DNA from 3 places in the Paenibacillus sp. AD87 genome. Region 1 is predicted to be linked to each of the others. Evidence: riboswitches for the same ligand, from Rfam matches in the RefSeq annotation. Region 1 holds a riboswitch; each other region holds the start of a gene.
The links. A riboswitch is a leader RNA that binds a small molecule or an ion and turns the genes downstream of it on or off. The one in region 1 is predicted to bind cyclic di-AMP.
Positions count from the first base shown of each region.

Region 2: it holds a riboswitch for cyclic di-AMP, as region 1 does, so the genes downstream of both, gpAD87_RS16040 (C40 family peptidase) here and gpAD87_RS19390 (hypothetical protein) in region 1, are expected to answer to the same signal.
Region 3: it holds a riboswitch for cyclic di-AMP, as region 1 does, so the genes downstream of both, gpAD87_RS23880 (C40 family peptidase) here and gpAD87_RS19390 (hypothetical protein) in region 1, are expected to answer to the same signal.

Region 1 is NZ_LXQN01000007.1:4,383,298-4,393,912, forward strand. Features, by position in the region: gene gpAD87_RS19370 (zinc ribbon domain-containing protein) at 93-338, opposite strand; gene gpAD87_RS19375 (organic hydroperoxide resistance protein) at 544-963, opposite strand; gene gpAD87_RS19380 (Nramp family divalent metal transporter) at 1,410-2,705, shown strand; gene gpAD87_RS19385 (HAD family hydrolase) at 2,846-3,538, opposite strand; gene gpAD87_RS19390 (hypothetical protein) at 3,704-4,102, opposite strand; cyclic di-AMP (ydaO/yuaA leader) riboswitch at 4,220-4,395, opposite strand; gene gpAD87_RS19395 (glutathione peroxidase) at 4,763-5,239, shown strand; partial or broken gene gpAD87_RS32990 (hypothetical protein) at 5,218-5,283, opposite strand; tRNA gene gpAD87_RS19400 (tRNA-Leu) at 5,390-5,472, opposite strand; gene gpAD87_RS19405 (urease accessory protein UreF) at 5,893-6,594, shown strand; gene gpAD87_RS19410 (IS3 family transposase) at 6,701-7,537, opposite strand; gene gpAD87_RS19415 (helix-turn-helix domain-containing protein) at 7,525-7,851, opposite strand; gene gpAD87_RS19420 (hypothetical protein) at 8,136-8,339, shown strand; gene gpAD87_RS19425 (hypothetical protein) at 8,367-9,020, shown strand; gene urtE (urea ABC transporter ATP-binding subunit UrtE) at 9,046-9,741, opposite strand; gene urtD (urea ABC transporter ATP-binding protein UrtD) at 9,719-10,528, opposite strand; gene urtC (urea ABC transporter permease subunit UrtC) at 10,491-10,615, opposite strand, start outside.
Region 2 is NZ_LXQN01000007.1:3,689,290-3,699,904, forward strand. Features, by position in the region: gene gpAD87_RS16025 (X2-like carbohydrate binding domain-containing protein) at 1-2,397, opposite strand, end outside; tRNA gene gpAD87_RS16030 (tRNA-Leu) at 2,772-2,855, opposite strand; gene pelA (pectate lyase) at 2,974-3,933, opposite strand; cyclic di-AMP (ydaO/yuaA leader) riboswitch at 4,347-4,478, shown strand; gene gpAD87_RS16040 (C40 family peptidase) at 4,484-4,948, shown strand; gene gpAD87_RS16045 (carboxymuconolactone decarboxylase family protein) at 5,053-5,382, opposite strand; gene gpAD87_RS16050 (hypothetical protein) at 5,500-5,718, opposite strand; gene gpAD87_RS16055 (hypothetical protein) at 5,842-6,171, opposite strand; gene gpAD87_RS16060 (xanthine phosphoribosyltransferase) at 6,270-6,851, opposite strand; gene gpAD87_RS16065 (YkvI family membrane protein) at 7,056-8,114, shown strand; gene gpAD87_RS16070 (glycosyltransferase family 4 protein) at 8,205-9,335, opposite strand; gene gpAD87_RS16075 (GNAT family N-acetyltransferase) at 9,782-10,336, opposite strand; gene gpAD87_RS16080 (hypothetical protein) at 10,438-10,615, opposite strand, start outside.
Region 3 is NZ_LXQN01000019.1:29,853-40,467, forward strand. Features, by position in the region: gene gpAD87_RS23860 (transglycosylase domain-containing protein) at 1-1,448, shown strand, start outside; gene gpAD87_RS23865 (YwhD family protein) at 1,588-2,091, opposite strand; gene gpAD87_RS23870 (M1 family metallopeptidase) at 2,194-4,185, shown strand; gene gpAD87_RS23875 (hypothetical protein) at 4,196-5,038, shown strand; cyclic di-AMP (ydaO/yuaA leader) riboswitch at 5,291-5,428, shown strand; gene gpAD87_RS23880 (C40 family peptidase) at 5,432-5,902, shown strand; gene gpAD87_RS23885 (GNAT family N-acetyltransferase) at 6,308-6,799, shown strand; gene gpAD87_RS23890 (c-type cytochrome) at 6,953-7,312, shown strand; gene rbsK (ribokinase) at 7,639-8,640, opposite strand; gene gpAD87_RS23900 (4a-hydroxytetrahydrobiopterin dehydratase) at 8,671-8,967, opposite strand; gene gpAD87_RS23905 (hypothetical protein) at 9,219-9,512, opposite strand; gene motA (flagellar motor stator protein MotA) at 9,747-10,547, shown strand; gene motB (flagellar motor protein MotB) at 10,534-10,615, shown strand, end outside.

The DNA of each region.
Region 1 (10,615 bases):
CACCTGTTAATTCAAATTTGGTTCATGCAATGACACTTCTTAGTACTAAATCATATTAAAGAAATTTTAGTTCGATGTCAACTCACGCACATTTACCCACCAAATAGAATATCAAGAATGGTACCCACCTGACCCTGTTTTTTCCCTTTCAACACATCCGGATCGAATACTTCTACATATCCACAGGAAGAACAGGCGACGAAGAGATAATGATTGTGCTGAATATCAAACATTTTGCTAAGTCCTGCTCCTGACATGGATACTTCCTTAATATTGCAATCCGTACCCCTGCATTTGGTACATACAAATCGTCGTTCTATCATCTCTTCAATACTCATTGTCGTTCCCCCTTATTCGAATGTATGACTTCAAGCAAGAGTAGATTATGTAAAATAGTACGCTGTTCAACATGCAATCTCCTGCATCTCATCTGTATTATAAAATACAAAACCCTGCCGAAGGCCAGCAGGGTCTTGTACTCGAACATCAGGTATCCAAAGATACCCTGCTCTATATGTTCCCTTTACTCCTACGAGTCAGGTCTTAAACTACATTAAGTACCACATCAATATTGCCGCGTGTTGCTTTGGAGTAAGGACAGAAATCATGTGCCTTGCGAGCAAGATCCTCCGCTTGACTGTGATCCACGCCAGGCATGCTCACATCCAAACGTACAGACAGTTGGAAACCATCATCCGCCGGATCTTTGCCGATGGATACATTACTTGTGACCACCACATTCTCCAATTTCACGCCTGCTTTGCGTGCCACATTGGCAAGAGCACTTTCATAACATGCACCGTATCCCGCTGCAAAGAGCTGCTCAGGATTGGTTCCTTCACCACCGGAGCCTCCAAGTTCTTTTGGCATTTTCAGATCATGCTTGAGTACGCCATCCGAAGAAGCCACAGAACCTGTACGTCCACCTTTAACTGTCGCTGTTGCTGTATATAAAGCTTCCATTAAGAATCTCTCCTTCACCTTTAAGTTTTTTGTTGCCTACAATTCAATTTAAACTTCTGGCTCATTTTGAAACGTTGTTGGTCCTTATTCAGCTTTTACATCTTTATCTTTTTCATGCATTGGGGATGAACACAGGTAATTTATCCAGGGTTGGGTAATATACTAAGGCACAATTCACTCTTCGGTAAATTTTGTCCTCATACACAAAAGTTGCACTAGACAAAAATAATTGAAGTAGTACAATGTAAGTATCAACATAAACGTTTAGACATATGTGAAGTCGTTTAATTACGCTTTTAAGATTTTGGTTTCAATGTTCAAATTTAATCAAAGGAATGACACCGTTCCTCTTCATATAGAATATCAATACTTCAAAGTCGGGTGATTATATTATGAGTAAAAAAAATCCGTTCAATACTCCTTCAAATGAGCCATTGGCTGCGGGTATGGCCCCATCTCTCGGGGAAGCCCACAGCTCCATGAAGGTGCCTCAGAACGCTGCTTGGTGGAAAAAGTTCCTTGCTTTTGTTGGACCAGGTTACCTGGTTGCCGTTGGATATATGGACCCCGGGAACTGGGCAACGGATATTGCTGGTGGTTCACAATTCGGATACACGTTATTATCCGTTATTCTGATTTCAAACCTGATGGCTGTTGTATTACAGTCTCTCGCTGGCAAGCTCGGGATTGTCACAGGACGGGATTTGGCGCAAGCCTGCCGCGAACGATTTAGCATGCCTGTTGTGATCGTGTTATGGATTTTGTGTGAGCTTGCGATTGCAGCCACCGACCTTGCCGAGGTTATTGGTTCAGCCATCGCGCTCAAGCTGCTGTTCAACATCCCCATGTTATACGGCGTCATTATTACCGCTGTCGATGTACTGGTCATTCTTTTGCTGCAAAATAAAGGCTTCCGCGCATTGGAATCCCTCGTAATTGTACTGATGGCTACCATCGCCCTCTGCTTCGGAATTGACCTGTTTCTCGCTAAACCGGATATGGGTGGCGTCATGCATGGTTTCGTACCGAATGTTGAGATTTTGCAAAATCCAGCTATGCTCTACATCGCCATCGGGATTATCGGTGCAACCGTCATGCCCCATAATCTGTATCTGCATTCTTCCATTGTGCAAACCCGTCAGATTGAACAGACGCCCAAAGGGAAAAAAGAAGCGATCCTGTATTCCACCATGGATTCAACCATCGCTTTAACGCTAGCTTTGTTCATCAATGCAGCCATTCTGATTGTGTCTGCTGCCGTGTTTCATAGTGCGGGTATGACCCAGGTCGCGGAAATTACAGATGCTTACCATCTGTTGACACCTCTGCTGGGAACCACCATCGCCAGCATCCTGTTCGGTGTAGCCCTGCTGGCTTCAGGCCAAAACTCAACACTCACAGGCACGTTATCCGGACAGATTGTAATGGAAGGCTTCCTGAACATTCGTATTCCAGCGTGGCTTCGTCGACTGGTTACACGTCTGATCGCTATCATCCCGGCCGTCATCGTAACAGCCATTGCCGGAGAGCACGGAACAGAGGAACTGTTGATTCTTAGCCAGGTTGTGCTGTCTCTGCAGCTACCCTTTGCCGTCATTCCGCTGGTAATGTTTACGAGTGACAAAAAAAGCATGGGGGCTTTTGCCAACAAGCTTTGGCTCAAAATCATCTCCTGGATCATTGCCGGAGTTATCGTTGTCCTGAATGTGTATCTGATTATCCAGACCATTCTGTTGTTCTAGGTTAAACGGGATTACGCCGTATTTTGTCTAACTCAAAAAGGCTGATCAACTCAAGTAACGTACCCCTTGAGACGATCAGCCTTTTATATGTTTGAGCAGCAGCCTAATTATACCGATTAGATCTTAAACACTGCTCTTATTTAGTTGTCTGAATTTTGAGTTACCATTAACAATGGAAGAAGTTCCTCCAGTGATTCAATAGTCCAGTCTGGACGCTCTGCATCCGCAAGCTCCGGCTGGAACCTGCCATAACCCTGCAAAATCCGGATCGTGTGCATACCCAGCTTCTTAGCCGGAATAATATCATTATCAATCCTGTCGCCGATCATGACCGCTTCCTCAGGTTTGCATCCCGCCTGTTTCAACGCTACAGCATACAATTCAGGATCAGGCTTGGACACTCCTTCTTCAGCCGAACAGGCCAGCACATCCACATACTTGCGCAAGCCGTAGCTATCCAGCCGATTTTCCGTCCCCGGACTCTGATTGGCAATGATACCAATCTTATAGTGTTGCGACAACGTCTGGAGAACAGCGTCGGCTGACGCAAAGGGGCGCTCAAGCTCTTTGCGGAACTTCAGCTTCTCCTGTATCTGTTCCCGGTGCCCCTCATCGCTGATAAGGGTACGAATAGCCAATTTCATCGGCCATTGCTCGTAATTTCGGTAAGAGGCGGCAAATATATCTCGCACCGTCTGCATCTCCACCTGATAACCAAGCGCACAAGCTTCACGAACGAACTGACCGATAATATCATCTACCGGCTCCCATTCGTCCACGAGCGTATCCCCCACATCAAAGAACAACCATTGTATTCCACGTACATCCGGCACGCCTATTCCTCCTCGTTAGCCACAGGAAATCCATATCCCTATTTCCCAAACCATAAAAAAGAAGACCCACCAACATGCATGAGTCTCCTCAAGTTTCCGTTTATTTATGATTTCAATTATAACAGGCAGCTGACACTGGATCAATCACAGGAATAGTACTAGCCACTAGCCATTCAGCAGAAACCCAACTTCCCCATTCAAGGAATATACAATACGGTCTGCTCCCATTCCCCGATAGATCCCTTTGGGGTGGCTTTGTTCCGTAATGACACACAAGGACTTGGATGTCCATGAGCGGCAGATCTGCAAATATCGACAGGTCAGGTTAAGGCTATTTTCAAAAATAAAAACATTGCCGACACTACCTTGCGGCAAAAACCATTTCTGAGCTGCAGCCGTGTTCATGCGAATGACATGCTCCACACCGATTCTCCGGAGCCTGCGCTCTTCCCCTGCACTGTTGGTCAGAACGGCAAACGGCATTTTTTTGTACATCAGCAATTTGATAAATTTACGTCCTGCTTCATTTGGAGCAGTCACTAAGATCATCTCTTTATCCATCATTCGTTCCTCCCTTGGCGTGAAAAGACAACAAAAAAGAAGCGTGGGGGACCAAGGCCTCCCGGACGCTTCTTCAATAATCCATAGCAAAAAGACACTATGAACCAGCGTACGGCTTGTTGCCTCTCCCTTTAACGCTTACGAGGTTAGCTGACGGATTCGGGCGCGAGAGTCGCCCTATTTCCGGCTGTCACCGGAAAATTCACCCCATGGATGCCTACTGTCTTGGACAGTTCATCCTGTTGGTTCCCCCGTTTCCCACCCATGAATGAATGGAAACTCAGCGATTAAAACATCGTTCTTTTATAATCATTAATCAGAGCGATATTATCGTTTGTTTCGTTTTTCATGTAAAATTTAATTTAAATTGGAATTACGATATGAATCATACACCCGTGCCATATTGGTGTAAAGTCTGCGCAGATCACCGAATCGACGGATTTTTGCCATTTCACATCAATAATAGCGCTTACAACGCATCCATTCTCTACCCATCTCATCAAAGCTCTCTAATTCTCTCTTTAGCGAAATTCAGGTAGCAAATCAGTCACAGATCATACACGACAGCTTCAAATTGAGTTAAAAAAGCAATATTAATTTTGCATTATTTAATTGTAATCAATATAATAGAAGAAAGAAGAATATGAAATGGAGGCGATTTTCATGTCAGTCTACGACTACAAAGTAAACACCCTTCGCGGTCAGGAAGTTGAAATGTCCAACTATCGTGACAAAGTACTGCTTATCGTGAATACAGCAAGCCAATGCGGCCTCACACCTCAATTCAAAGGTCTGCAAGAGCTTCAGGATAAGTTTAAAGACTCCCCATTCGAAGTTCTTGGTTTTCCAAGCAACCAGTTTGCACAGGAAAAAGGCTCTTCTGATGATATTGCCGAGTTCTGCCAGATGAACTATGGTGTTAGCTTCCCGATGTTTGAGAAGATCGATGTGAATGGTTCAAGCGCTCACCCTCTTTTCCAGCACCTTACCAAAGAAGCGCCAGGCGTACTCGGCTCCAAAGCCATCAAATGGAACTTCACCAAATTCCTTGTGGATCAGAACGGACGTGTTCTGAAACGGTATGCTCCCAAAACAACACCTGATAAAATTGAAGCGGACATCAAAGAATTGCTTAAATAACAAGTAAAGGCCATCCGACCCCAGCAGACAGAATGAGCATGCATTCAGGGGAAACGGGTGACCTTTTTTTGTCTGGCCCATCTGTACTGTAAATAAAACAAAAAAAAGAAGCTTCCCATACGGGAAGCTTCTTTTTTATCGTTCTTATGATGCGGTCGAGAGGACTCGAACCTCCACGGGTATACACCCACTACCCCCTCAAGATAGCGTGTCTGCCATTCCACCACGACCGCATGTCGTAAATAATCGGCAACAAAATTGATTATACCCGGTTCATGTTTAAAAGTAAAGCATTTTTCTTAATATCATTTTAACTGCGCTTTTCCTTCCATAAATCGTATAATCTCGTCATTTTCTCCTACGAAGTGCATATGATTAAATTTAATCCCGTTTGTATACCCGATTAGGCCGATCACTCTACTTTATTTGTATTACCATCCTTCATATCCCTTAGTATAAAGTAACTCATAAAGTTATATAAAATAACACTAAATAGATTTAATATTCAAAAAACAAAGAAACTATTGACAAAAAGCGGATATTTATGTGAATATATATATCATATAATTCGGATTCACAAACATAAAGCGAACCAAAAAGGAGTATAAATGTTATTTAACATAACATTTAACGAACGTAGGAGGCGAAAGATTGTGAACCGTGGGAATAAGCTGCTCGATTATGTCAAACTGCTTGATTCCTCTATCCAGGTCGGAGGGTTCACCCATTCCTTCGGTATGGATGCCCATATCGCTGAAGGTACCATTCGTAGTGTTGAAGATCTCGAATCATTCATGCGCTGTCAATTGCATCCCAGCATCGTGCGTCTGGAAGGTATGGCGATTAAAGGCATATACACCGCCGCAGATCACAAGGACGCATGGCGTACAGCCCTCATCGACAAACTCGTTCATGTCCAGCGCACCCCAGTCAATCTTAGAGAACATGCCTCCATTATGGGCAAACGACTAATTAAGCTAGCTCGCGCACTACACCCCTGGATTGATTTTAGCCATCTCGAACAAACGCTGGCTAAGTATGAATCTGTTGGCTGTCTCCCCACTGTTCACGCCTGGATTAACCACCACCTCGAAATCCCTGTCGAGGAGGCGGTCCTTGGTTATCTGCATTCAGCCATGAGTGCCTGCATAACCGAAGCCTCCAAAGTGATTCCTCTTCATACCGATACAATCCAGGACCTGCTGGTTCGCCTGGCCGCAGATCTGGAGCATGAATGGCATACCGTCAGCGCCTCCGCTGCCGATGGACCGGTACAACCAACCTCAATGTCCATGAAAACATTGTTCCCAAGCTTCCACATGCTTGGAGCAGGGCTTCACGCCTACAGAGCCTAATCTGTCCCCATCCCTTCATAACCCGCCTCCTCACACTGTAAAAATATAAAAAACACGCCGCAACCTCCTGGTCAAGACCCCATTTTGTAGACATTATAAAAAGACCCTAGGCTGCAAACTGGCGTCGGTACTCTACCGGCGTCAGTTTTTTTAGTTTTCGTTGTGGCCGTTTTCGGTTGTAAAAACGGATATATATTTCGATTTTGCTTTGTGCTTCAGCAACCGTTCGGATATGATAAGGATAGAGTCCTTCCGTTTTGAGATGCGAGAAGAAACTCTCCATAGAGGCATTGTCATAACAATTTCCTCGGCGAGACATGCTGATCCGGGCGCCAACCTTTGGCAGCATGTCGTGGTAAGCATGAGACGTGTACTGGAATCCTTGGTCGCTGTGAACGACCAGTCCGGTCATGTCTTTTTGCTTCACAAACGCCTTGCTAAATGTGCGGAGCACCAGTTCATTGTCGTTGCGTTCGCCTATTTCGTAAGCCACAATTTCGTTATTAAACAGATCCTTTATGGCTGAAAGATAAACCCAGCGCTCGCCCACACGATACTGGGTAATGTCGGTTACCCATTTCTGATTTGGCTTTTCCGCACGGAAGTCGCGCTTCAAGAGATTCTCTGCTACACGCTGCGCAGGTGCATACGAGCTGCTGGAGCGTCGTTTACGACGGATTCGAGATTGAATACCGAGCATTTGCATCAGGCGGAGCACCTTTTTGTGATTCATCCAAATCCCTTGATCTTGCCAAAGGAACAACTGGATCTGTCGATAACCATATTTGCCTTCATATCGTTGATACGTTTGAAGCACCTGTTTCTTCGCCTTTGCATCGCGATCAATTCGTTTACGTTTTACATAGGCATAAAACCCACTCCGGGACACGCCAAACACATGGCATAGACTCTGGATATCACCGTAAGCCGCTACTTTTTCCATGATCTGAAATCTCTCTTGTTTGCTTCCTCCTTCCAGATTACCAAGCACTTTTTTAGCAACTCATTCTCCCGTTTCAGGTTTTGCACATAGCGGTCTTGATCCATGTATTCTTTTCGACGACCTCGTTGATCCATCAGTCCGAACTCGCCTTGCTCCCGGTATTTCCGCATCCATCTCTTCATTCGTCCCGGGTCATGAATCCCCAAATGTTCATTAATCTTTCGATAAGTCCATCCTTCAACAATATGTAGACGAATGGCCTCTTTTTTAATTTTCTCCGAATATGTATTAAACTTTTGTCCCTTTATCGCCATAAAAAATGCACCCCCTAGAATTTCATCGGTTAAACCTAGGGGTTTTTCCAATGTCTATTCTAAGGGGTGCACTTCACTCCTTGCTGGCGTGTTTTTTATGTCATTTATTTTGTCTATTTAACGTATTTACGCCATTTAATATCTTAAAATACACTTTTTTACGTCTTTTTTAATTGTTAGATGACGTAAATACGTATATAATAAAACATACAGCTCGCATATCTATATATTTTACACCAAGAATAACCAGCTGAACACTACATTCCAACGAGGGGTGAACCCTTTTGAACAAAAAGAAACCTGTGACTCCTTTCGGATGGGCCATTAAACGACGACTAACCGAACTCCAGGTCGACCAAAAGACATTTTGTGAACAGTATGGCATTCCGCCATATCGTCTGTCCAATCTCATTCACGGTACCCGCAAAGCAACCCGGTTCAGGAACCAGGTCGCAGACATCTTGGAAATTCCAGATGATTTAAGATAAGATTTCTGCCAAGGAGGAGCTCATTTCATGAGATACTTAATATCCGATCTGGAGAGATTATCGTTCCAGTCCATTCAACACCAACTTATCATCGTCGATCACAACTGGATCATTCGAAGCTGCAACACCGCTTGGCAACATGGACTTGGGCAACTGCTTCCCAAACAGAGCGTAACAAGCCCCTCCAGAACAGCACCTGAACCGCCTCATTACCTTCATCTTGTAGAGGGGTGGACATTACGCGAGGAGAAAGCAAAAAATGCGAAGATTGTTCAGGAGTTAAAAAGTATCACTGCACCTTTTAAAGACAGTTATACATACGATATCTCCGTTCAAACCGCTCATAGCGAACAGCGGTGGTTCCGTCTGGAACTCACCCCATTGATTCAGGCCGACCCATCCCTGCTGTCTGATCTTGCACTGATTGCACACACGGATGTTACCGAACAGAAACAGACAGAACGCCAATTGAAGAAGGCTCTGTCTGAAGTGCGTACTTTGCGTGGACTGCTTCCCATCTGCGCTGTCTGCAAACAGATTAAGGATGAACAGGACAGCTGGAACTCTGTTGAAAGTTATTTGGAGAAGCACACCCATGCCGAATTCACTCATGATATCTGCCCGGATTGCATCCGAAGACTATATCCGAAGTACTCCAACATTCTGGACAAGCGCTCCTGAACTCATCCTACGCCATGAACCTTAGCTACACAGACAGATGGTGCTCAAACTGCGACATATCCAGCTCTCGCGGTGCTCCTTGCAGTGCAATTGCCCCTTTGTCCATTACATAGATATAATCTGCAGCACCGCGTACAAAATCAATGCTTTGCTCCACCAGCAAGATGGAGATCTCACCCTTTTCCTTAATTTGCAAAATGACCTGCCGGATGTCCTCTACGATGGAAGGCTGGATACCTTCTGTCGGTTCATCCAGAAGCAATAATCCCGGCCGGGCAGCCAGCGCGCGGGCAAATGCCAACTGCTGTTGCTGCCCACCACTTAGATCACCACCCTGTCGACCATACATCGTGGCAAGCACCGGAAACATCGCCAGCACATCCTCTGGGAACGTCTTTACACTCGCTGCACTTGTCTCCAGACCCAGCAGCAGATTTTCCTTTACTGTTAGCTGCGGGAAGATTTCTCGCCCCTGCGGCACATATCCAATCCCCGACCTGGCCCGTTTGGCCGGATCGTGGGTGGATAATTCCTGACCTTTCCACTGAATACTTCCTTTGCGCGTTTTAAGAAGCCCCATCAACGTCTTCATCAAGGTGGTTTTCCCTACACCATTACGCCCCATCAGGCATACCACCTGACCAGGCTCAACATCCAGATTTACACCGCGCAGCACGTTGCTCTCCCCGTAGCCGGACTCAATTCGTTGCAGCGACAGCATGGTCATCCCTCCTTTTGCCCAGATACACTTCAGCCACTCTCGGATCTTCCTGCACTTCCGCCATCGTACCTTCCTTTAGAAGCTTGCCTTCATGCATCACTGTCACTTTGGCTGCATACTCACGAACAAACTCCATATCATGCTCCACTACCACAACAGACCTTTCTCGCGCAATCTCTTGCAGTAGGCGGCCCGTCTTGTGTGTTTCCTCGTCCGTCATCCCCGCTGCCGGTTCATCCAGCAGCAATACACGGGGTTCCTGCAGGAGCAGCATGCCAATCTCAAGCCACTGCTTTTCCCCATGTGATAGCGCCCCTGCACGTGCGTCCACACGGTCCTGCAGACCAATCTGGAGCGTAATCCGCTCCATGGCCGGACTTATTTTTGAATACCGTTGAATACCCAGAGCCTGTAAAGGAGAACGACGATTCTCCGCAGCCAGCATCAGGTTCTCCTGCACGGTCAGACCAGCAAAGATGGACGGAGCCTGGAACTTGCGCCCTACCCCTTTTCGAACAATCTGGTGCTCCTTCAGACGTGTCAGATCCGTACCATCCGCCATCTTCACTGTACCGGACAAGGGTTTGGTTTTGCCGCAAATCACATCCAGCATCGTTGTTTTCCCCGCACCATTGGGGCCGATCAGAAAATGCAGATCATGTTCATGCAGCTTCAGATTCATACCTTTGACCGCAACAAAACCGCCAAATGCCACCGTAATTTCCTCGGCGACCAGGACTACCGGAACGTCAGTAGACTTTTGGTTTTTCCTGATTGACTGGAACATGCACAACCTCTCCTCTCCGTTTCAGCAAGCGCACCACATGACGATATACACCAACAAGTCCATTCGGCATGAACAAGACCACTGTTA
Region 2 (10,615 bases), 690 kb from region 1:
GATATCCATGTCTCCCTGTGACTGGTCAACCTCCGTAAATAACTGGATCCCTGTTCCCTTGAAGGTGTATTCAAAAGAATCATCGTTTTTTTCGGTATACTGCACATCGTCTTTATAGTCACCCAAACCTCTGCCAGTGCTTCGTGACCAGGAGCCGTTGTACTTGATTGCCGGATCGTCGTTATTGATCATTATAAATCGAATGCCCGTAGTATCGTTGATCCTTATTGCCAAAGACTGGGGATCACCCGCGCTAAAGATTACGTTTAGACTCGTTGTCCCTATAGGCAGCTGCGTGAGGTACTGCTTCCTGATAGTCAGCTTGTCATTGACCACCGTGTAGTCGTCTTCACTGAGCAGCGCCCCGTCATTTTCAACGCCGGTCAGCGTATTGCCGTTCAAGGACAGCCTCACGGTGACATCCTTCTGTTGTTCCGTCTCCTTGTCAAAATTTGCAGAGGTCGGACTAATGGTGCTATTCTGCCCTCCAGGAGGAATTTCCATGGTTACTCTAAGCGCATCCAGCAACATATACTGGCCCGAGCCCTTGACCACCTTCAAGGTATGTGGGCCGTTGTCCAAATCAAGTTTGCTGTACAAAACCTGCTGGACTTCCCTTTCTCCACTGGTATAGGCGTTTACAGTTTCAGGTACTCCATTATCGAGGGTGACAATCATGTCTCCTTGGTCTTTATCCTTCTCCGTCAGTAGTTCAATGCCTGTGCCCGTGAAACTATACTCAAAATAATCGCCGTCTTTTTCAGTAAAATGCACATCGCCATTGTAATCACCGTAACTTCTGCCGGTATTGGAGTTCCATGAGCCCGTGTATTTAATACTGATGTCATCATCATTAATGTAGACCTCATTGGTAACACTGGCATCTTCCACGGAAATTGAATTTGCAGCATTGTCAGCTTCAGCGTCCAAGGTACCCCCTTGACTGCTATTCGCTGGACCAGTGCCAGAGGAATCCTTAATTGCTATGCTCAGATCCTGTCTCCCATCTGTCTGCTCTTTGCCCCCGTTGCGCTGCCAATCCCCGCTATAGAGCATGCCTGTATCATCGTCATTGACGGCTGATGTGCCGTTCAGTGCGGTTACTTTAAGCATCCGCGAAGCATGGGGTTCCAGCACGCCACCACTGAATTCATGATTAAAATTCCCCAGCTCGGAATGGCTCCAGAGATCACGGACAGAAGCCGGACCGTTGAGGCCAAGATCGCTCCATTTGACTTTAACCTCCGCACTCTGGTCGCCCAAATTGAACAAGGCTACACTGTAAGTACCATCTCCGTTATTGGCATACCAAACCTGCTGCTTGGTCTCCATGGAAACCGGATGGCCTGGACGTCCGGTCTGATTGACGGCAATGACTTCGTCATTCGTAAGCAATTCCAATCCATAGCTGTCCAGCCTTGTTAAATCATTACCTGTATAAAGCGGTGCTGAAGAGATAGACCAGAAGGTCGTGGCCGTTTGCCGCTCAACCTTGGTCAGACCATCCATCGAGCCATTCCCGACATTCAGTGAATCGAAGTCGTTCCAGCCTCCGGGACCTGCATCCCGCCACCAGAGGGCAGCGATGGGGAACAAGCGGGAAATACTCGACCATTCGGTCAATCCCTTACTGCTGTCGTAGGCTTCAACGTCCCAGTCGATCCTCCAGCCGTTTGCATACTTTTTCCAGAAGTCCACGTAATTGTGATCAAGCGCCCAGGAAAGCTCAAACCAGATGTTATTTCTGTCCAGGGCTTTGGACCATGCCTCCACATCACCGCGTGCATCCCGGCTCAGGTTATTAATTCCCGATCCTGGCGTCACACTGTCGAATTTGACAAAGTTGATTCCCCACTCGCCAAGAAGATCCGCGATGGAGTCAATGTACTTCAGTGAGCAAGGGTTCGAAAAATCAATTTTGTACGTGTACGAATCCCAAGCATCCATAACAACGAGCGGTTTTACTGCAATATCTTGCATATGACATGCCCCGCCCGTACCATAAACCTCAAGGTTTTTATCATAGGCTGTGATTGATAATCCAGGAATCAGATAGATTCCGATCTTCTGTCCGTTATTATGGACATAATCAATAACCTCCTGAAATCCATTTGGATAAAGAACAGTACTCGGAATTGGACGGCCGTATTCATCTTCGTCACCGTTCCAGCCAGCATCAATATTAATGTATTCATATCCATGGGCTTGCAGCTTCTCGTGCATGGCATCCGATTGCTTCTTAATACTCTCGGCCGATGTCCAGTTACCCGCCCCGTCATATACCTGCATGCTGTAACTACTCCAACCCATATACGGCTTTTGGGCCAGACTCTTATCTGCTGCTTGTGCCACATTACCTGTCGTTCCCATAATTCCGAACTGCACTGCTGCAATCATGAATACCATGAAACACATTGCCATCCTTTTTCCGATTCGTTTCAAATTATCCCTACCCCCTCTGAATTTGGTCGTTCAAATCCTTGTTGATAGCGCTTCCATACGAGAAGAGAATAGTGGATGATGGATACTCAGGATAGGTACAATTCGGTATTTTACGTACAATAAACCTGAAATATAGGGGCAAACCGTCGCAGAACAAACACATTTCCATTAATGGATAAATAAACAAATAAAACTTCATCTTTGCTCAAGTCGAGGGAAAGGGTTGAAAACAATTATGATGAGCAAATATCAAAATCTGCAAACAAATAAAAAAGGTTCCGAGAGTGGCAGCAATGCCATTCTCGGAACCTTTTTCGTGTTACATATGATGCGGTCGAGAGGACTCGAACCTCCACGGGGGTTAGCCCACACGGACCTGAACCGTGCGCGTCTGCCAATTCCGCCACGACCGCGTATGTCTTATCTCCGAGAAATTATATCGCGGCGACAAGAGATAATATATCATGTGCAGGTAATTAGTGTCAACAAAAAAAATATAATTTCGCCTTCAATGATAAAGCTTTTTATAAATTATATCTTTGAAGGCCAGTTGCCATACCAGGCATACCAACCTCTTCTTTCCTTATCGATATCGCTGAGTTTGTATTTCACAACCCCATCACGTCCTACGAAGATCGGTTTATCCGTTCCAATTTCGTAAAAACGTGCCCAAATTGGCGATGCACCTGAATCAGCTACGAGTTTGCTATCTCCGTTTTCTCTGACATACTTGTATCCTGTAATTTTCACGTTGTTGAACCAGGCTTCTGCCGCTTGAATGGAAGCCTTAATTTTCGAGTTCGACGGTCTTGTTTTCAAAAACTTTACAATCGTACTGCTCTCTCCAGCACTTAGAGAAGGCACTTCATATATCCTTGCTCCTGCAGGTTTTAGGGAGCTGGAATCATGCTGCTGTCCCCATGCAGTCAGTTTACCATTTGCTACAACCTGTGTATTGAGAATAGCATCTACACCTTTGGCAACTGATTTTTTACTGCGATCCGCAAGAGAGCTGTCGATGAATGAGAAATCACCTTTACGTGCACCTACTTCATCCAGCATGTACATGACATTAATCATGGCATCGTCGTTGAAGGTAATGTGTTTGTGATAGCCTGAGCTCTGGTATACTTGTGGCCATCCTCCATTGGAGTACTGCATATTTAACAAAAAGTTGATTCCTTTGATGGCAGCAGCCGAATATCGCGGATCATTTGTCTTTTTAAATTCCTTCGCTAATCTTCTAATTTCTGAGTATGTAGCTTTATTATCAATCGTAGATTTGGCCCACTCACCACTTGTTTCTTTGTAATCCTTCTTCCATCCCCCGTCAGGACGTTGATTCTTCAAAATATCTGAGATACTTGCTGTCGTTCCAGATGCGTCTGCAGCAGATACCTTAGCAGCAGGCTGAAATACCATTCCGACAACAGAGAAAATCATTGTACATGCCATTACCAAAGATGCAAACCTTGCTTGTGCCTTCAACATCGTTTAGAACACTCCCCAATTCATTTTCTGCAAACTGTTTTCCTTGAGCGTCTCCCCTCCTTATATTTGTTTTTAAACTCAAACTATTTCTTTTCATCCAATAAGTGGATTATACAAAAAGAATTCTATGCAAAACAATGAATTTTGTTAATAATTGCAACAATATGTAACAAATTCTTTGTCTTAACCTATAGGTATCGTCTAATCGAAATGTGAGAAAGCCAATAAATTATCCAATTTTTCTCCATTTGAAACAGTAGTTACTTTTTTGTCATCTATTAAAACCCAATATTCGAGTTATTTCTACATAAATAGCGATAATTCCGTTAACATTGAGATGATAAGAAGTGTTCAAAATCGGTTTGACATTTTCGCATTTATGCAATATAGTTTCAAAAGGTTACAAAAACTTAATTATTCATTTGCCGAGTTTCATGTTTGAAAACGGGGGAACCATTTTGGGTGAATTATTCTTATACATAGGAAATATAGGGAACCTTCTACCGAACCCTTAGCTAACTCCGTAGGCATCGAAGGGAGAACAAAAATTTTGAAAAAGCTTATCATCTCCATTTTTGGAGCAGCAGTTCTATTTACATCCGGTGCAGCAAGCACAGAGGCAAGCAGTATTAACACCGTCGTTAACAACATGACTGGCATACCTTACAAATGGGGCGGCACAACAATGGCCGGATTTGATTGCTCTGGATTTATGAGATATATTTTCAACAAATATAGCATTGAATTACCACGCACTTCCCAGCAACAAGCTAAGGCCGGAACTCCGGTATCCAAAGCTAATCTGCGTACTGGTGACATGGTATTCTTTAATACGATGGGCAATGGCATTTCACATACAGGTGTATATATCGGGGGCGGACAGTTCGCTCATGCTTCAAGCAGCAAGGGTGTCAGCATCACACAATTATCCAATCCTTACTTCAACGATCGTTACGTAACAGCACGCCGGGTAACAGGACAATTTATGTATAACAAAATGCTGGGCAAAATATAAGTTTGATTTGATATAGCGCAAAGAGGAGGCTCCGGGTGAATCCGGGACCTCCTCTTTGTTTGGGGCTTTTGTTTACAAATCCGGTGTGCTGTAGACTTCTATACTTAATGTAAAGCCTTCTGTACTCTCATTGCACCCTGAGACAGCGCATGGCCTCCGCCTACCGCTCCAGCCACAGCAACCGTCTCCATAATCTCCTGATCGGTCGCTCCTTTGGCACGTGCCTCTTCCACATGGTAAAACGTACACACCTCATTGTTCGCAAACAGTCCAATACCCAGCGCAATCAGCTGTTTGGTCTTGGCATCAATCGCCCCTGCCTGAAAACATTCTCCAGTGAACTCATGATAAGACTTCACCACAGCTGGCAGCACATCGCTTAATTCACCAATCTGATCTTTATAGGCATGAACCTTATCATTCATCAGTGTCATGGTTACCGCACATCCTCTCGGCTGATATGTTACAAGCTCTCACTGTACCTATCTTCTCTCCGGAGAGGTGTAATTATGCCAAAACATCCATGGTAAATGAACCTAAATAGGCATGTCCTATTCTTCGAGCAGGCTCTCGCGTGGTTCGCTGAACAATTGATATCGGTAATTCCGATCAAGCTTGACCACACGCCGATTCTGACGGCGAATGAGTACCTGCTCCCCGTCCCAAGCCACTACAATACCTGTCACATCATTGGACTGAATCTCGTCCCGTACTACCCTTACTTTTTCACCCGATAAACGCAGTGCATCCAATTGTGCATCACTGATCATATTTATGGCGCCTACTTTCCCAAAAAAATTATTTACAAAAAGAGACCTAAATGAAAAGTCATTTAGGTCTCACGTGACTGTATTGGACTGTCATGTCATTCGAAAGTATGTCCCGACTGAAAGTTACCGCTGCGCGTGCTCTTTGCTGTCGTTCTTCTCAAACCAAAAATCAAGCACTTTGGCGGACATCACACGTTCTTCAAGGTACTCCACTTGATGCGGTGTAAATTGTTCTTTCCAAGAGAAGGACAACTCTTCGCACAAGCCTACAATCGTCAGCAATTCTGACCAGGCAACGTAGCGTTTGTACCAGAAAAATTGAGGATGTTCAATCATATAGGGATAAAGGTCATCGAATTCCGTATGTTTACAATCCAGGGCACGCTCAAAATGTACTTTCGATTCCGCCAGCTTATCAATAAAAAATTGTTCTGTTGCCGGTTGGTTACCCATGGTGTTGCCTCCTCTCCCTAACATAACCCCATTATAAATGAAATCAGCGGTCATGCAAAGGCATTGTTATAAAAATAGGCACTTTTTCCTTTAAAAAGTCACAATTCGTTATCGTCAAATTGCACGGTGCCATCGTTCAGTGAACGAATGCGCACCAACGCTTCAACCGGGATGCCCTGCTCACGAATAGTGCGCGCTCCGGCCTGAAAACATTTTTCGACCACGACACCGAATCCAACCAGTTCCGCACCCGAACGTTCGATAATTTTGATGACACCACGAGCGGCATCACCATTCGCAATGATATCGTCAATAAACAAAATACGGTCATTCTCATGAATATATTCACGCGACACCATAATATCCGTTACGATCCCTTTGGTAAAAGAAGGTACTCTTTCACAGTAGGCGTCGGGGTCAGCCAAAAGTGTTTTTTTGCGACGAGCAAATACCAGCGGAACACCCAGTTCATGTGCGGCAGCAAAGGCGACCGGAATCCCGGAAGACTCCACTGTAATGACCCGAGTTACACCACTTTCACGAAAACGAGCGGCAAATTCACGTCCCATTTCCATCGTCAATGCAGGATCAATCTGGTGATTCAGCAGACCATCCAGCTTCAGCACCTGATCTGACATGACTACACCTTCTTGTAAAATTCGTTGTTTCAATACTTCCATAATTTGACCTCCCAAGCCTATCCTATGACGTAAAAGTATCATAGATCCGGCTATCAGTTCAAGCGAAATTGCCTTTGCTCTTGTCCAGAGCATAGAAATGACCCTATGTCACACTTCAATTGTCATGACTTTGATGGGTCAAGCATACCTTGTACCATGGCACCCGCATGTCCAAACTATTCAGGGGCCTGAGAGGGGAAACGCATGAAACAGGCATTTCGGGTGCTGCAGATCGCATTTACATACATTGGAACGGTAGTAGGAGCCGGCTTTGCAACAGGACAGGAGATATTGCAGTTTTTTACCCAGTATGGCAAATGGGCCACCATTACCATTGGCTTATCGACCATGCTCTTTGTCTGGTTAGGTACAAAAATGATGCTGATTGCCCATGATACCGGCTCGCGCTCATACGAAGATCTCAACAAGCATCTATTCGGTCATAAAGCAGGAAACTGGATTACCTGGGTTACCCTTCTTATTCTCATCGGAGTAAACAGTGTCATGCTGGCCGGAGCAGGGTCGGTCTTTGTAGAGCATCTGGGGCTTCATTACCAGACCGGACTGATTGTTACCCTTATCGGTACATATCTGCTGCTTGGACGGGGCATTCAGGCTATTCTGCAAATGAACAGTATCGTAGTGCCAATGATGCTCCTGCTCTCTCTGCTTATGATCACCAGCACCATACATCATCCCGGCGCAAACCGATTTATTACATTAACCACGGACAGCAATCCAATCCAGGTCTGGTTATCTCCTCTGTTGTATACTTCATTCAACCTGGCACTTGCCCAAGCTGTACTTGTTCCGGTGGGGAATCAGATTCGCAGCCGAAAGGTACTGAAATGGGGCGGCGTTCTGGGCGGGATTGGTGTAGGATTCATGCTTATGGCAGCCCACTTCGCCATGTCAGCCCAGATGCCTGGCATCACGCAATTTGAAATTCCAATGGGCAGCATTGCCTTTCAACTTGGATGGGTAGTCCAGTCTATCTATGTATCCCTGATTTTTATGGAAATCTTCAGTACATTTGTAGCCGATATTTATGGAATGACCCTCCAACTCAGACAGCATGTCCACGTACATCCCAAACTAATCATACTGGCCATCATGCTGCTATGTTATTCGCTTAGCCAGTTTGGGTTCAGCTCCCTGCTCTCTATCCTTTACCCCATTTTCGGCAGTTTGGCACTGGTCTGGGGTGCAAAATTAGTAATGGATCGATGGGGAAGCTTTCGAGGTCGTAACAAACACCTATAACAACGTATTTTTGTTGCGAAGCATCATTTCCCTAAACATAAAAAAAGCCGCTGTTCACACAGCGGCTTCCTTCTTTTCCCTTTCCAGAAGTTAAAACTGGCTCGGGAATTGCAAATACATTTTTTTCAGTTCATTGACCGATCTACCCAAAGAGTAATGGGTTTTGGCCTTTTCGCATGCCGAACGAGCGAGCTCATAACGGTACGCCGGGTCAACCATCACCTTCTCCAGCGCTTCTGCCAGTGCAGACGGATCTTCTGATGGCACCAGCAAGCCGTTACTGCCGTTCTCAATCTGTTCGGGTATGCCGCCAACATCTGTACCTACAAGGGCAAGACAGCTAAGCGCTGCTTCCGCGAAAACAGACCCGAACGCCTCCGCCCGCGAAGGAAGTACAAAGATATCAAAAAATGGCATGAATTCCTCAGGGTGCAGCGTGTAACCATAAAAAATAGTCTCATTATAAATGCCCAGCCGCTGGGCCAATTCTTCCAAGTCTGGACGGATCGGTCCGTCCCCAATAATATGAAGCACATAATCATGTCCCCGGGCTTTCAGTTCGGCACAGGCTTTGAACAGAATATCCAGCCCTTTCGCCGGAACCAGACGGCATACGGTGACCAGCTGTGGTATCGCGTTCTCATGGGGAATTGGCTTAAACCTTTTCTCATCAAAACCATTCGGAATCACACCGATAACTTCGGGGTGCTGTACATAAGGCGCCAGATAACGACGGAAAGAATCCGATACTGTTAACAACCGCTCTGCCTGGTGCTCCAGCTCACCATAGATGGCCAGCAGGAATTGATGCTCCGGTCCGTTCGGCTCAATCCGTCCATTCAGTATCAGCTCTCGCTCATAACTGGAGTGGATCGTTTGAATGAGAGGAACATCCGGGAAAACCTTCTTCATTGCAAGCCCCGCAATAGGATGATGGGCATGAATCAGATCGTAAGGCTTCTGAATACGCAGCTTGGTCCACCACAAATAATCCCGGTAGGTTTGCATATATTTTTGCACGACAGGACTATCCTGATATTGGGTCCAATCGAACGTCTCAAACTGGATATCTTCCCTGCCCTTGTTGCGAATTCGCTTAGGCAACGAGAACAGATCCATCTCCCACCTCGGGGTTGTAAACCTCTCTTGCATATACGGAATCATAGAGGATACACCTCCGGGCTGCTCCGGAGGAAAGAAAAGCGCCTGCAGCAATCTCACCGTTAGTTTCCCCCTTTCTAGCATAAATCTTTTCATTACATCTTCAATCATGATATATCAGAACATATGTTCAGTAAAGGTACAAAATGAGATTTCTTATCACTCGCTCATTTACAGCTGAATAATAGAATTCATTTCAATAGCAATTGTACCATGTTGGTTCTGACGCTGACGACATGACGAATATTGTTAGGTACTGAGTAACTCCACCGGAAATCATCGCTCTTTGGCTGGCTTTATTCTACTATACGTTATCTTTTTCATCTTATTTGAGCGTACGCCCTCACTCCGGAGTCGTATATACAACATATTCAGAAGATGCTCGGCTAAGAAGCGGATGTATGATTTTGAAAGTTAAGCCTCTTTTGCCGACATACAAATGAAAGCCAGTGAGCAATCGTAGCCCCCGGCTTTTTGAATGTACTTCTTATGTTTGAATACAGCGTTTATACAGACAAGTGTGTGATTGCCTTCTCGTACGTACTGAAGCCGTCTGTCTCTCCCACAAAGGTATAGTCGTTACGCCCATAGAATGCGTTCAATGTTGCGTTCTCAGTTCCGCAATCTAATCGGACAATGTGTTTATCCTCAAACTGGATCCCGCTGCTCGACCATTGCAAAATCGCCCGTCCCAGTCCACTCTGGGCGTACTTTCTGCGGATGGCTAATCGGTGCAGATAAAGTGCGCCATCCCCGGCATGCGCTTTGCTTCCCCATAAGTGCACATCCCATGCACTTGGCTGGCTCATCAAAATAACCATGCCAGCTACGTCAGAACCCTTTTTAAATACAAATACGTCGCCACGCTGAATAGCCTCCGCCGTATTATGAGAATCCTCACCTTTTAACAACGCATTCCATTGAGAAGACCCCTGGCTCCGCAACCACTCGGCTGTTTCCATGAGCAGGGACATCACATCCTCCGTGTCTTCCGGCTGAGCCTGCAATGCCTTAAATTCATCATTGATGTAGTCTGTTGTGATACTGAATGAGTGCTTCATGATTCTCCTCCACTTCCAGGTCTCTCTTAAACTAATGGTACTATACCGGGAAATGGCTTGTTCGTCAAAAAGAAAACAAAAAAGGCAAGAGGCTGTGCCTCTTACCCTTCAATCTTCGCTTCATCGATAATTTGATTACGGTATAACATCGTGAGATGTAATGTATCAAACTCAAGCTCTTTGTCCAGCTCTCGCATCAGAACTTCAACCAGACTCTTTCGCTGAACACTTGTGCCGGGTACCTGATAATCAATATAGCCTGACAAATCCGCTTCTGAG
Region 3 (10,615 bases), on a different contig from region 1:
CAAAGGGTCCGACCTACTATTCTCCATATAATCATATGAAGAACGCCAAGGACCGGCAGAAGGTTGTATTGAATGCCATGGCTGACATCGGCAAAATTACGCAAGCGGAAGCAGACAAGGCTTATGAAGAAATGCTCTCGTTCAAGCCGGAAAGTGAACGCAAAACCGTAGAAAGTGCACCCTATTTCCGCGATTATATCCGGAATCTAGCCATCAAGGAGCTGGGAATCAGCGAAGCGATGCTGGATCATGGGGGATTGAATATATACACCACGCTGGATCTGCGTGTACAAAAAGCGGCAGAAGATGCCGTAGCCAAGGGCATGGACGCCAAAAGTGAGCTCGAAACGGCTCTGGTATCGATCGATCCGCGTACCGGATATATCAAAGCGATGGTGGGCGGCAAAAATTACCGCACCAATCAGATTAACCATGTACTGGCGACTACACGCCAGCCGGGATCTGCTTTTAAACCGATTATGTATCTGGCTGCCCTGGAATCGAAACAGCTCACCAGTGCGTCCATGTTTAAAAGCGAGCCGACCCTGTTTCATTATGACAATGATCGCAAAACCTATAAACCCGGCAACTTCGGGGATAAGTATTTAGGTGAGATTGATCTGAGACAGGCGATCGCCGCTTCGGACAACATCTACGCGGTAAATACGATTATGCAGATTGGACCTGAACAAGTGGTGAAGATGGCCAAGAATCTAGGGATTTCGAGCAACATGAGCCCGGTACCCTCCCTTGCACTCGGCACCTCGCCTGTTAGTCCACTGGAGATGGCTTCAGCATTTTCCGCTATTGCCGCAAGTGGACAGCGGACACCTCCTGTAGCCATTCTGCAAGTGACGGATGCCGCAGGACGAGTCATCTATGAAGCACCTCAGACCAAGGCCGAGAAGGTTGTTGAACCCGCTGCCGCTTATGTATTAACACGCTTGATGGAAAGTGTATTCGAAAATGGAGGTACGGGTAATCGGGTATCTGCAACGATTAAACGGCCTGTCGCCGGCAAAACGGGGACGACCAATACGGATGCTTGGCTCGTCGGCTTCACCCCAGAGCTCTCAACGGCTGTCTGGGTCGGTTACGATCAAGGCAAAGCCATTTCCACATCCGACGGGCGTCGTGCGGCACCCATGTTCGCCCAGTTTACGGAACAGGCCCTCGCCAGTGTTCCACCGAAGATTTTTACTGTACCGGATAACGTCGTCAGTGTATATATCGATCCCGAATCCGGCAAACTGGCTGGCAATGGCTGCGCCGAGAAACGGCTGGAAGTTTTTATTGATGGCACGGAACCGACCGAGGTCTGCCGCAGCGCTTCAGACGATTCGGGTTCAGAGAATGATAAAGACACTCGAGAAGTGCAAAACCAGCAGGGAATACAGGAAGAGAAACATTCATGGTGGAAGGATTTCAAACGCTGGTGGGTGGAATGACCAAAGTGACGTAAATACGCAATGACGTAATTGCGTCATCACCCGTAAAATTCAATTTAACATAAAAGCAAAAGCCCCGAACCGATCATCTCGGTCACGGGGCTTTTGCTTCTTCTTTTTGAACAGCTTTAAAAATTAATTAGGCAAGCGCTTCTTTCAATTCATCTGGAGAAGCGTTCCACCATTCTTCGTTATGCGTAGTCAGCAACGTCTTGAGTGCCGCGCGATCCTCAGGTCCAAGATCATCCAGCATGAACCGGCGCTTCATGGCATAATCCATGCGATTCACATGATCGGCCAGCAGTTTCCATCCACGACGCGCTTCTGTATCAATCCACATCTCACACGCAGTTGCTCCACCATAAAACTGCCCCTGTTCGTTACGGTCCACAGCTACCCATACCAGCCATACTTGGCGTCCATTGGGCACATCCTCACGATTAGTCGAGAACTTGATATTGCGCTCCACTTTGCTCTTCGCATGCATCGCACCCACATCAATCTTTGCTTCACCGTTATCAATAATAACGGGGGAAAGGTTATTCAGATCAATGGAGCCTGCACCGAAACCTTTGTGTTTGCTCTTTGCACTAACGATATTCAAGGCAATCTGTTTTTTGCCGTTCTGCTCGTTTTGGTCCATGTTTTATAGCCTCCAAGGGTTGATACAAATATTTTAACTAATAATCGCCTCAATGCAAACATATACATGCTGTAGATGCTTGTCAACGGGAGGTATTTAACGATGATTCCACGACGCGCCAAGAGCTGGCTCACCGCAATTATAGCCCTGTGTGTAGTTGCCGGGGGGATATGGCTTGGTCTGGGCTCCACACGCTCCATTCAATCTGACTTGCCTGCGCTCGCCCCGGAATCGGGCAAACCTACGGCACCCGTCAAAACCCAAACATCTCCGGAAAGTATACAGACACCTACCGCTGAAGTGTTCAGCAACCGCGTAGTGGAATATCACATGGATGTGAAGCTGGTAGACGGGAATGTACTGCAAGGGACTCAGACGATCACCTGGACACATCCAGGTAAGAAAACCGTCAGCGAGCTTTATTTTCACATGTATCCCAATGCCTTCTCTTCTGCTGACACCACTTTTATGAAAGAATCCGGAGGGAAACTTCGAGGTGATGTCATGCCCACGAACGGTTACGGTTCCATGCATATTACAGAAATGAAAACAGAGGACGGGCTTTCTCTCTTACATCGGATGCAGTATGTGCAACCGGATGACGGAAACATGAAAGATACTACCCTCATTAAGGTACGGCTGCCCAAACCCGTTAAAGGCGGTGAAAGCATCACGCTTCACACCCGATTTGAGGTCAAGCTACCGAAAATTTTTGCCCGCATGGGAACAGCAGATAATTTCGTTATGGCAGGTCAGTGGTTCCCTAAACTTAGCGTATATGAGCCAGTAGGCACACGAGGTCAAACGACCGAAGGCTGGAATCTGCATCAGTATCACGGTAATTCAGAGTTTTACGCCGATTTCGGTATCTATAGTGTGCGTATTCGGGTACCGGAAACATACAAAGTAGCTGCTACTGGATTCCCAACCCAGCAAGCGGTTGTGAAGAACGGCGAAAAAGTATATCAGTTCTATGCCGATGATGTGCATGATTTTGCCTGGTCAGCCTCTCCTGATTTTGTTTATGCAGAAGAACCCTTCTCTGCTCCCAATGTGCCAGGCGTTCGAATCAAGCTGTATCTCGACCCTGCTCATGAGGATCTGAAGGAACGTTATTTCTACGCCGCCAAAGCAGCGCTATCCAATTATAGCAAGTGGTTTGGCCCTTATCCGTATTCCACACTGTCCATCGTTGTCCCGCCCAAATCGGGGAATGGCGCAGGAGGAATGGAATACCCTACTTTGGTCACTGCCTTCGGTGCGGATGATTCTGCACCTGGTTACGATCTGGAACGCACGGTTGTGCACGAGATTGGGCATCAGTATTTTTACGGCATGGTCGCGAGTAATGAATTTGAAGAGGCTTGGCTGGACGAAGGATTCACCTCCTATGCAGAAGACAAAGTAATGGAACAGGAATACGGACTTATCCCGAATCTGCCCGTACAATCTGGTCTCATTACTTCTCCAGCTTCACTGACACAGGACTCCTGGAAGTTTGATTCCCAGAATCAATATGCAGCCAACGTATACACACGAGGCAAGCTTGTATTACTCGGGATAGAACAACAGGTTGGTGCCAAAACGATGGAACGTATTCTCTCGACCTATGTGAAGAAATACCGTTTCAAACACCCTACTTCGTCTGATTTTCAAAAGGTCGTGGAGCAAGTAACCCGCACACCCTGGACCGATTATTTTAATCAATATGTATACGGAGACGGCATGGCTGACTTTGCAGTGGAGAAGATCGCAATCAATCCTATCCTGAAAGACGGCCAAACGTTGTACGAGTCATCGGTTACATTGCAGAAAAAAGGCAGTGAATATAAGAAGGTGCCTGTTCGAATTATGTTCGAAGATGGGAAAACCATGACGAAAGAATGGGATGGTAGCGAGGAGCGCATTACCTACAAACTGACCTATACTTCTCCTGTTTCCTGGGCTATGACTGATCCGCAGTACACGATTGTGCTGGAGAACCATCATATGAACAATTTTCTGAAAGCCGGACTGGATGAGCCAACCAAATCCCGCTGGAGCATGAGCGCAACCAAACTTATAGAAGCCATATTCGGAAGTCTGTCATGGTGAGGTGGATACAGTGAAAGCGAAAATACGTGAAGGCTGGTTTCTCGTCCGTCAGCATATGTTCATTGCGGCACTCTTATTTCTCTATCAATTAGTATGGGGATACTTTCTTTATCGAATGGTACAGTCAGCTGTGGTTCCGCTGCTCCTGCGTTATCCTGACCCTGATACAGGGGAACTCAGTACGATTTTATTCAAAATGGAGAGCCAACTCAGCCTGACAACGAATCCGGAGGTCCATCGCTATTTATGGATTTTAGGGGCTATGCTGCTGCTGCGGATTCTGATTAGCCCACTCATTCAGGCAGGGCTGCTCTACTCGCTCCAGCATTATAACCATTCGGAAGAGCGCATTCCATTCATTCGTGGTATCAAAAATTTATGGAAACCGATGCTGTTGCTCCACACCATTCGTACCCTATTGCTACTGCTACCGGCTTATTGGCTCGCACCAAAGCTATATTCCATCTTTATGGAAGGTTTTCATTCCCTCCATCTGCTCTTGCCTGGTATTCCCTATGTTGTTGGTTGGATTGTATACGGGTGGGTTATCCATCATGTCCTGCTGTACATGCAGTTTGGTATCTCAGCTCCCGATGGGGAAGGCGGAGCACGCGGTACGTTTCAAGCTATATGGATTGCACTACGCCAAGTCATCACTCTAATAGGCATTGCTGTCCTGCTGGGCGGCCTTCATCTGCTGGTCTTTGGTGCCTTTACTTCAGCTTCATGGTTACTAACCGGCTTAACTGGTCTTATACTACAACAAACGTATCCACTTGCCCGGTGCTTGCTGAGCCTGTGGAAAATATGTGCCCATTTCCGCCTATGGCAGTCCAACTCGGTCAAGGATTAAATTGAACGGTTAAAAACGGTTACCATCTCTATGTAAAGTTGTATTCTTCAAATGCCGTTAAACAAGCAAACCTCGACCTTTCCCCGTCAAAGGTCGAGGTTTTTTTTGTTAATTTTGTTGTTAAACGTTGCCAAAGTGATATACCTCTGTTACAATAATCGCAGTGAGTTTTTAGTAACAACTTTGTAATCTTTACCTTCATATTTGTAACTACTTAAAATTTAATCGTCATTTCTTGATTTCGCAGGTGCATAACTAGCATAGCCAAATTCCTAGCACCTGGGAAGCGGGGGAACCAGTTATGGGTGAATTGATCTTGCAACAGAGGGATCATAGGGGACCTTCAACCGAATCCTTAAGCTAACCTCGCAGGCATTGGAAGGGGTATATCTCTTGTTTAAGAAGAAATTAACCGCAGCTGTACTCAGCCTCACATTCGCATTATCGCTTGGAGCAGGCAGCGCATTCGCAGATTCGAAAATGGACCAAGTTATTGATTCAGCAATGGGGACTACATACAAAAGCGGAGGAACAACGCTTAACGGCTTTGACTGCTCTGGATTCACAAGTTATGTATTCGACAAGCTGGGCATTGATCTGGCTCGCCAATCGAGTTCACAATTCGACATGGGTGATTCGGTATCCCGGATGGAAATGAGACCAGGTGATCTGGTATTCTTCAATACAACGGGCAAAGGGGTCTCACACGTAGGGATCTTTGTAGGGAATGGAAAGTTTGCACACTCCTCTTCTTCCAAAGGAGTTACAATTAGCGAATTAAGCGAAAGCTATTGGGCCAACCGCTATGTTGGCGCTAAACGCATTATGAGCACGGACGCATATGAGACATTGGCCATTGAATAGGGACAAGCCGAGCAACGTCATGCTGTAACTATAACTTTACTGTAACGAAGCATAATAGAACCGTCTGGTACATTCTCCGCAGGAATGTTATCCGGCGGTTTTTTTGTGCTTCGTTTCCTTAATATATTCGGGATAGCTATCAAACCTAATTTCAACTTTTTTTAAAGCTATTTTTCATTGCTTCGTCCGTGCTCTTATAATGTTTTTACCCATCCCACTATAATATAAACGAAATTACCGGAACTTTTGTTTCACTTTTTTTCAAAAACGAGGACTTGCCAAATGAACGCCTCTTTTGTAGAGTGAAAACAAGCTTAGATATGGAATGACATATGTATATGTATATGTATATGGACAAATCAAAATCATTATAGCTTGTTCACAATGAGAGGAGCGTGCAGTTGTATGGATGAAGCCCCTGTGACGTTTCACGTTGTGCCCATGCAAGAAGAACACGCGGAACTAATCTGCGATTGGCAGTATGACCCGCCTTATAATATTTATAGCTGGCTGCCCTGGGAGCAGATGAAAGCACTTGAAGTGGAATTCGGCGATCCCCAGCTACGGAAAGAACAATATGCGGTGGTGCTGGGAGAGGATCAGCAGATTTGCGGTTTTGCTCAATACTTCCCTCTTGAAGGTGTAACCCGCATCGGACTTGGCATGCACCCCGATCGATGTGGTCATGGTCAAGGAACGGCTTTTGTCTCGGCCATTGTGCAGGAAGCCATTCGCCGGAACCCTACAAACGAAATTGATCTGGAAGTTCTGACCTGGAATGACCGGGCTATTCGTGTCTATCTCAAAGCCGGATTTGTTACGCAGGATACATACGAACGACAGACACCGAGTGGTTTGAAACCTTTTTACTGTATGGTCTATGAAGGTCCACGCTAATAACTAGGGCTTAAAATCACCCCAAAAAGTCCCCGGTTATGTGATTAGTTCAAAAAATTACCACAAAATGCTATGATGTCACTACAGGTTCCGTTATAATGATATGGATAGTTTCAAGTTAGATGATCTTTCATTCTGGAGGGGACATAAGGGATGCACAAATGGATCATGAGCGGGGTATTTTTTGCAGCGTGCGCTTTAGCTATTGTACTAATGTTTACGCTTCCAGGGAAAGAGGAAGTTGCAGAAGAAGCAAAACCGACGATGCCGCAAGTTACAATGGATGCAGGACAGGCTGAGGCACTGGTCAAAGCAAACTGTATTACCTGCCACGGTGATCAGCTTCAAGGGGGCATGGGCCCTAGTCTGCAGAAGATTGGCAGCCAGGACGATGTGGAGAAGATTTATACGACCATCGTCAAAGGTAAAAGCGGCGGTATGCCTTCGTTCAAAGACAAGCTGAAGGATGAAGAAATCGCGAATATTGCGATGTGGTTGGCGGAGAAGAAGTAATCCAAGACGTTCAAGGCAATCAGTTGTGGCAGGTTGCAGGTATAGAGAGTGTGGTGGCTTCAGTCACCTCCTGCTCTTTACGCATGCTTTAAACCACGCTGACGCTAGACGCACAACGTAGTCAACCCTTATTGGTATTACAGGGTTGCTGGATTTATCCATGGTCATACAGAGAAGAGGCTCTTACGCTCCCGTGCTGGGAAGTAAGAGCCTCTTGTTCATTTCAGGGATGCTCCGATGAAAACAACCATAATGCTATGGCGCTATCTAGATGCAATTAGCGTATCCTGCCCGCCGGCCTCTGATTCAGCTAAAGCATGTATAGATTACTGGCTCTTTTCCTTCTGCTCAGCAAGGAAAGCCTGCACTTCACGTGCGGACGGCATCCCGGACTGGGCGCCGAGCTTCGTCACGGACAACGCGGCTGCGCCCATGGCGAAGCTTACCGCCGCGTCCAGCGTCTCTCCGCGCGCGAGGGCTACTGCCAGCGCGCCGTTGAAGCAATCGCCAGCGCCGGTCGTGTCGACGGCGCTTACGGCGTAGCCGGGCGCACGGCACGCGCCGGCACGCTCTGCCTGAACGCGGCCGCTAGGCGCTGCCGCGTACACAGCCCCCTCGGGGCCGAGCGTCGTGACGACAGCGGCCCCGAGGGATGCGGCGAGCTCTGCGACCGCTGCATCCACGTCTTCCGGCCGGAGATCATCCCGGCCGGTGAGCACGGCGAGCTCGCTGCGGTTCGGCGTGACAACGTCGACGCACCGCAGCAGCTCCTGGGGCAGACCCGGCACCGCAGGCGCCGGGTTGAGCACCACCAATGCGCTGCCTTCAGCCGCCAGTTGGGCGGCGCGGGTGACCGCAGGCAGCGGGATCTCAAGCTGCAGCAGCACCGCTGCGGCTGCAGTCAGGCTTTTTACCGTATCAGCCTCTTCCAGCATCGCAGGCACAACCTGCCCATTCGCTCCGGGAATAACAATAATCCGGTTATCTCCTTTGGAGAGCCAGATGGAGGCCGTACCTGTAACGGTATCATCCAGAATGCGAACCTGCGAGGCATCCGCCCCACTTTCCGTTAGACTGTGCAGCAGGCGTTCACCAAAACCATCCGAACCTACCGCACCAATCATCGTTGTCTGTCCACCCAGTCGTGCAGCAGCAACCGCCTGATTGGCGCCTTTGCCCCCGGCCAAATAGTGCAGTTCCTCCCCGCTCACCGTCTCGCCTTCCTCAGGAATGATGTTCGTCTTCACCACCAGATCCATATTAAGGCTGCCTACGACAGCAATAAGAGGTTTGTTCTGATTATCGTCTGACATGTATGTTTCACTCATTTCCGGTAGTGCGATAATAACCGATCCAGGTTATTCCGACCTCATTTTCTCAAAAGCCTCATTATATTGTTGTGCTTCTTTAATATCTACAGATGTGATGCCACCTTCATCCCATGACGTGAGACGCAGTGTGACCGTTGTATAGTCAATTGTAATGAAAGGATGATGATTGAATGCTTCCGAAATCGCTGCGACCTCATCCACAAATGCAATCCCTTTCATGTAGTTGGAAAATACGAACTTGCGGACAATCCATCGTCCCTCTTCCAGTTCCCAGCCTTCCAGCCTTCCCAGATGAGCTTCGACTTCCTCTTGCGTAAAAACCATACGTTATCTTCCTCCCCATATGATGGCTCATCATAGACAACTGTCCATACTGCCACCGAAACCTTTGGTGCTACCCATAGCAACCCAAACGCATAGGTGCCGCCCTGCGGTTCGCCCGTTTCATGACTATCATCTTACCACGGACAAGCCTCAAATTCCAATAGTACAAATGGCGCTAGATCCACTAACCATAAGGCTTTAGGGAGATTCTCCAACTCAGGTTTCTATGCCAAATATCTTATGGGAGCATACTAAATGAGCGGTACAAAAGTCAGCTCTTCTTCCCCAATTAAGATATGAATTCGGTGCTGATCCTTGTCATGAATGACCACTCCACTTCCTACCGGAATGATCGACTCCTCACCCAGTGCATAGAACAGATCTTCAGCGAGCGCCTCATCTACTTCAAGTTGCTCTGTTACACCAAGGCGTGTCCATTCTTCCTCATCCATCTCAAAGAAAACATAGCGGTCCGGTATTCGTCCTATAGCCTCTGTCAAATCTGTCAATATTCCTTCATAATCTCGTCCATGCTTTACGCCCATTGGCTTTTCACTCCTATTTAGCCCCTAAGGAGCAGATTTGATCTTATTATACCTGAAAATAACCCTTAAAAAAAAAGGCCATCTGGTCGATAAATACTATACATGACCGTTTTAACTGTTTCTGCAACCCTAAAGGATGCCTAACATTAAACGGATTGCGGTGTAACGTTCGTCCGGAAGCCCGAATAAAGCCGCTTGAAAGGATTCAATTTTATCTCATGGATGAGGTGTATGATGGAAATTTCAACGATTATCGGACTAGTTTTAGGGCTGGTTTCACTTGTAGTGGGTATGTTCCTCAAGGGTGCGCCCCTTATCAACCTGGTTAACAACCCAGCAGCCTACGTTATTATTTTTGTTGGTACGGCAGCAACTATTTTCATGGCATTTCCCATGTCTGAAGTTAAAAAAATCCCCAAGCTATTCGGGGTACTGTTCAAAAAGCAACAACTGATTGACCGTGTTTCTCTAATCGGCACATTTATGGACTGGGCTTCCACCACCCGTCGTGAAGGTTTGCTTGCACTTGAATCGAAAGTCGAAGATATTGATGATCAGTTCCTGCGCGGCGGTATGCGTATGATTATTGACGGCAATGATCAGGAATTTGTAAGTGATGTACTCATGGAAGATATTCATGCTACAGAAGAGCGCCATCGTGGCGGTGCCTTGATCTTCGCCCAAGCGGGGATGTATGCACCAACGCTCGGGGTACTCGGGGCCGTTGTAGGTCTCATCGCAGCGCTTGCCGATCTCAGTGATATGGAAAAGCTCTCGCATGCGATTGCAGCGGCGTTTATCGCGACACTTCTCGGTATCTTTAGTGGTTACGTGTTGTGGCATCCAATGTCCAATAAACTGAAGCGGATGTCCAAAAAAGAGATGGAAATCAAGCTGATGATGGTTGAAGGCTTGTTATCCATACAATCTGGTGTATCCACCATTGCCATTAATCAAAAATTATCTGTATTCCTGACACCTTCCGAACGTAGACAGTTGGAAGAGAAGGAGGGTTCATCAGGTGAAAAAGGCTAAAAAACACGAACCGCATGAAGAACATATAGACGAGAGTTGGTTGCTTCCCTACTCCGACTTAATGACGT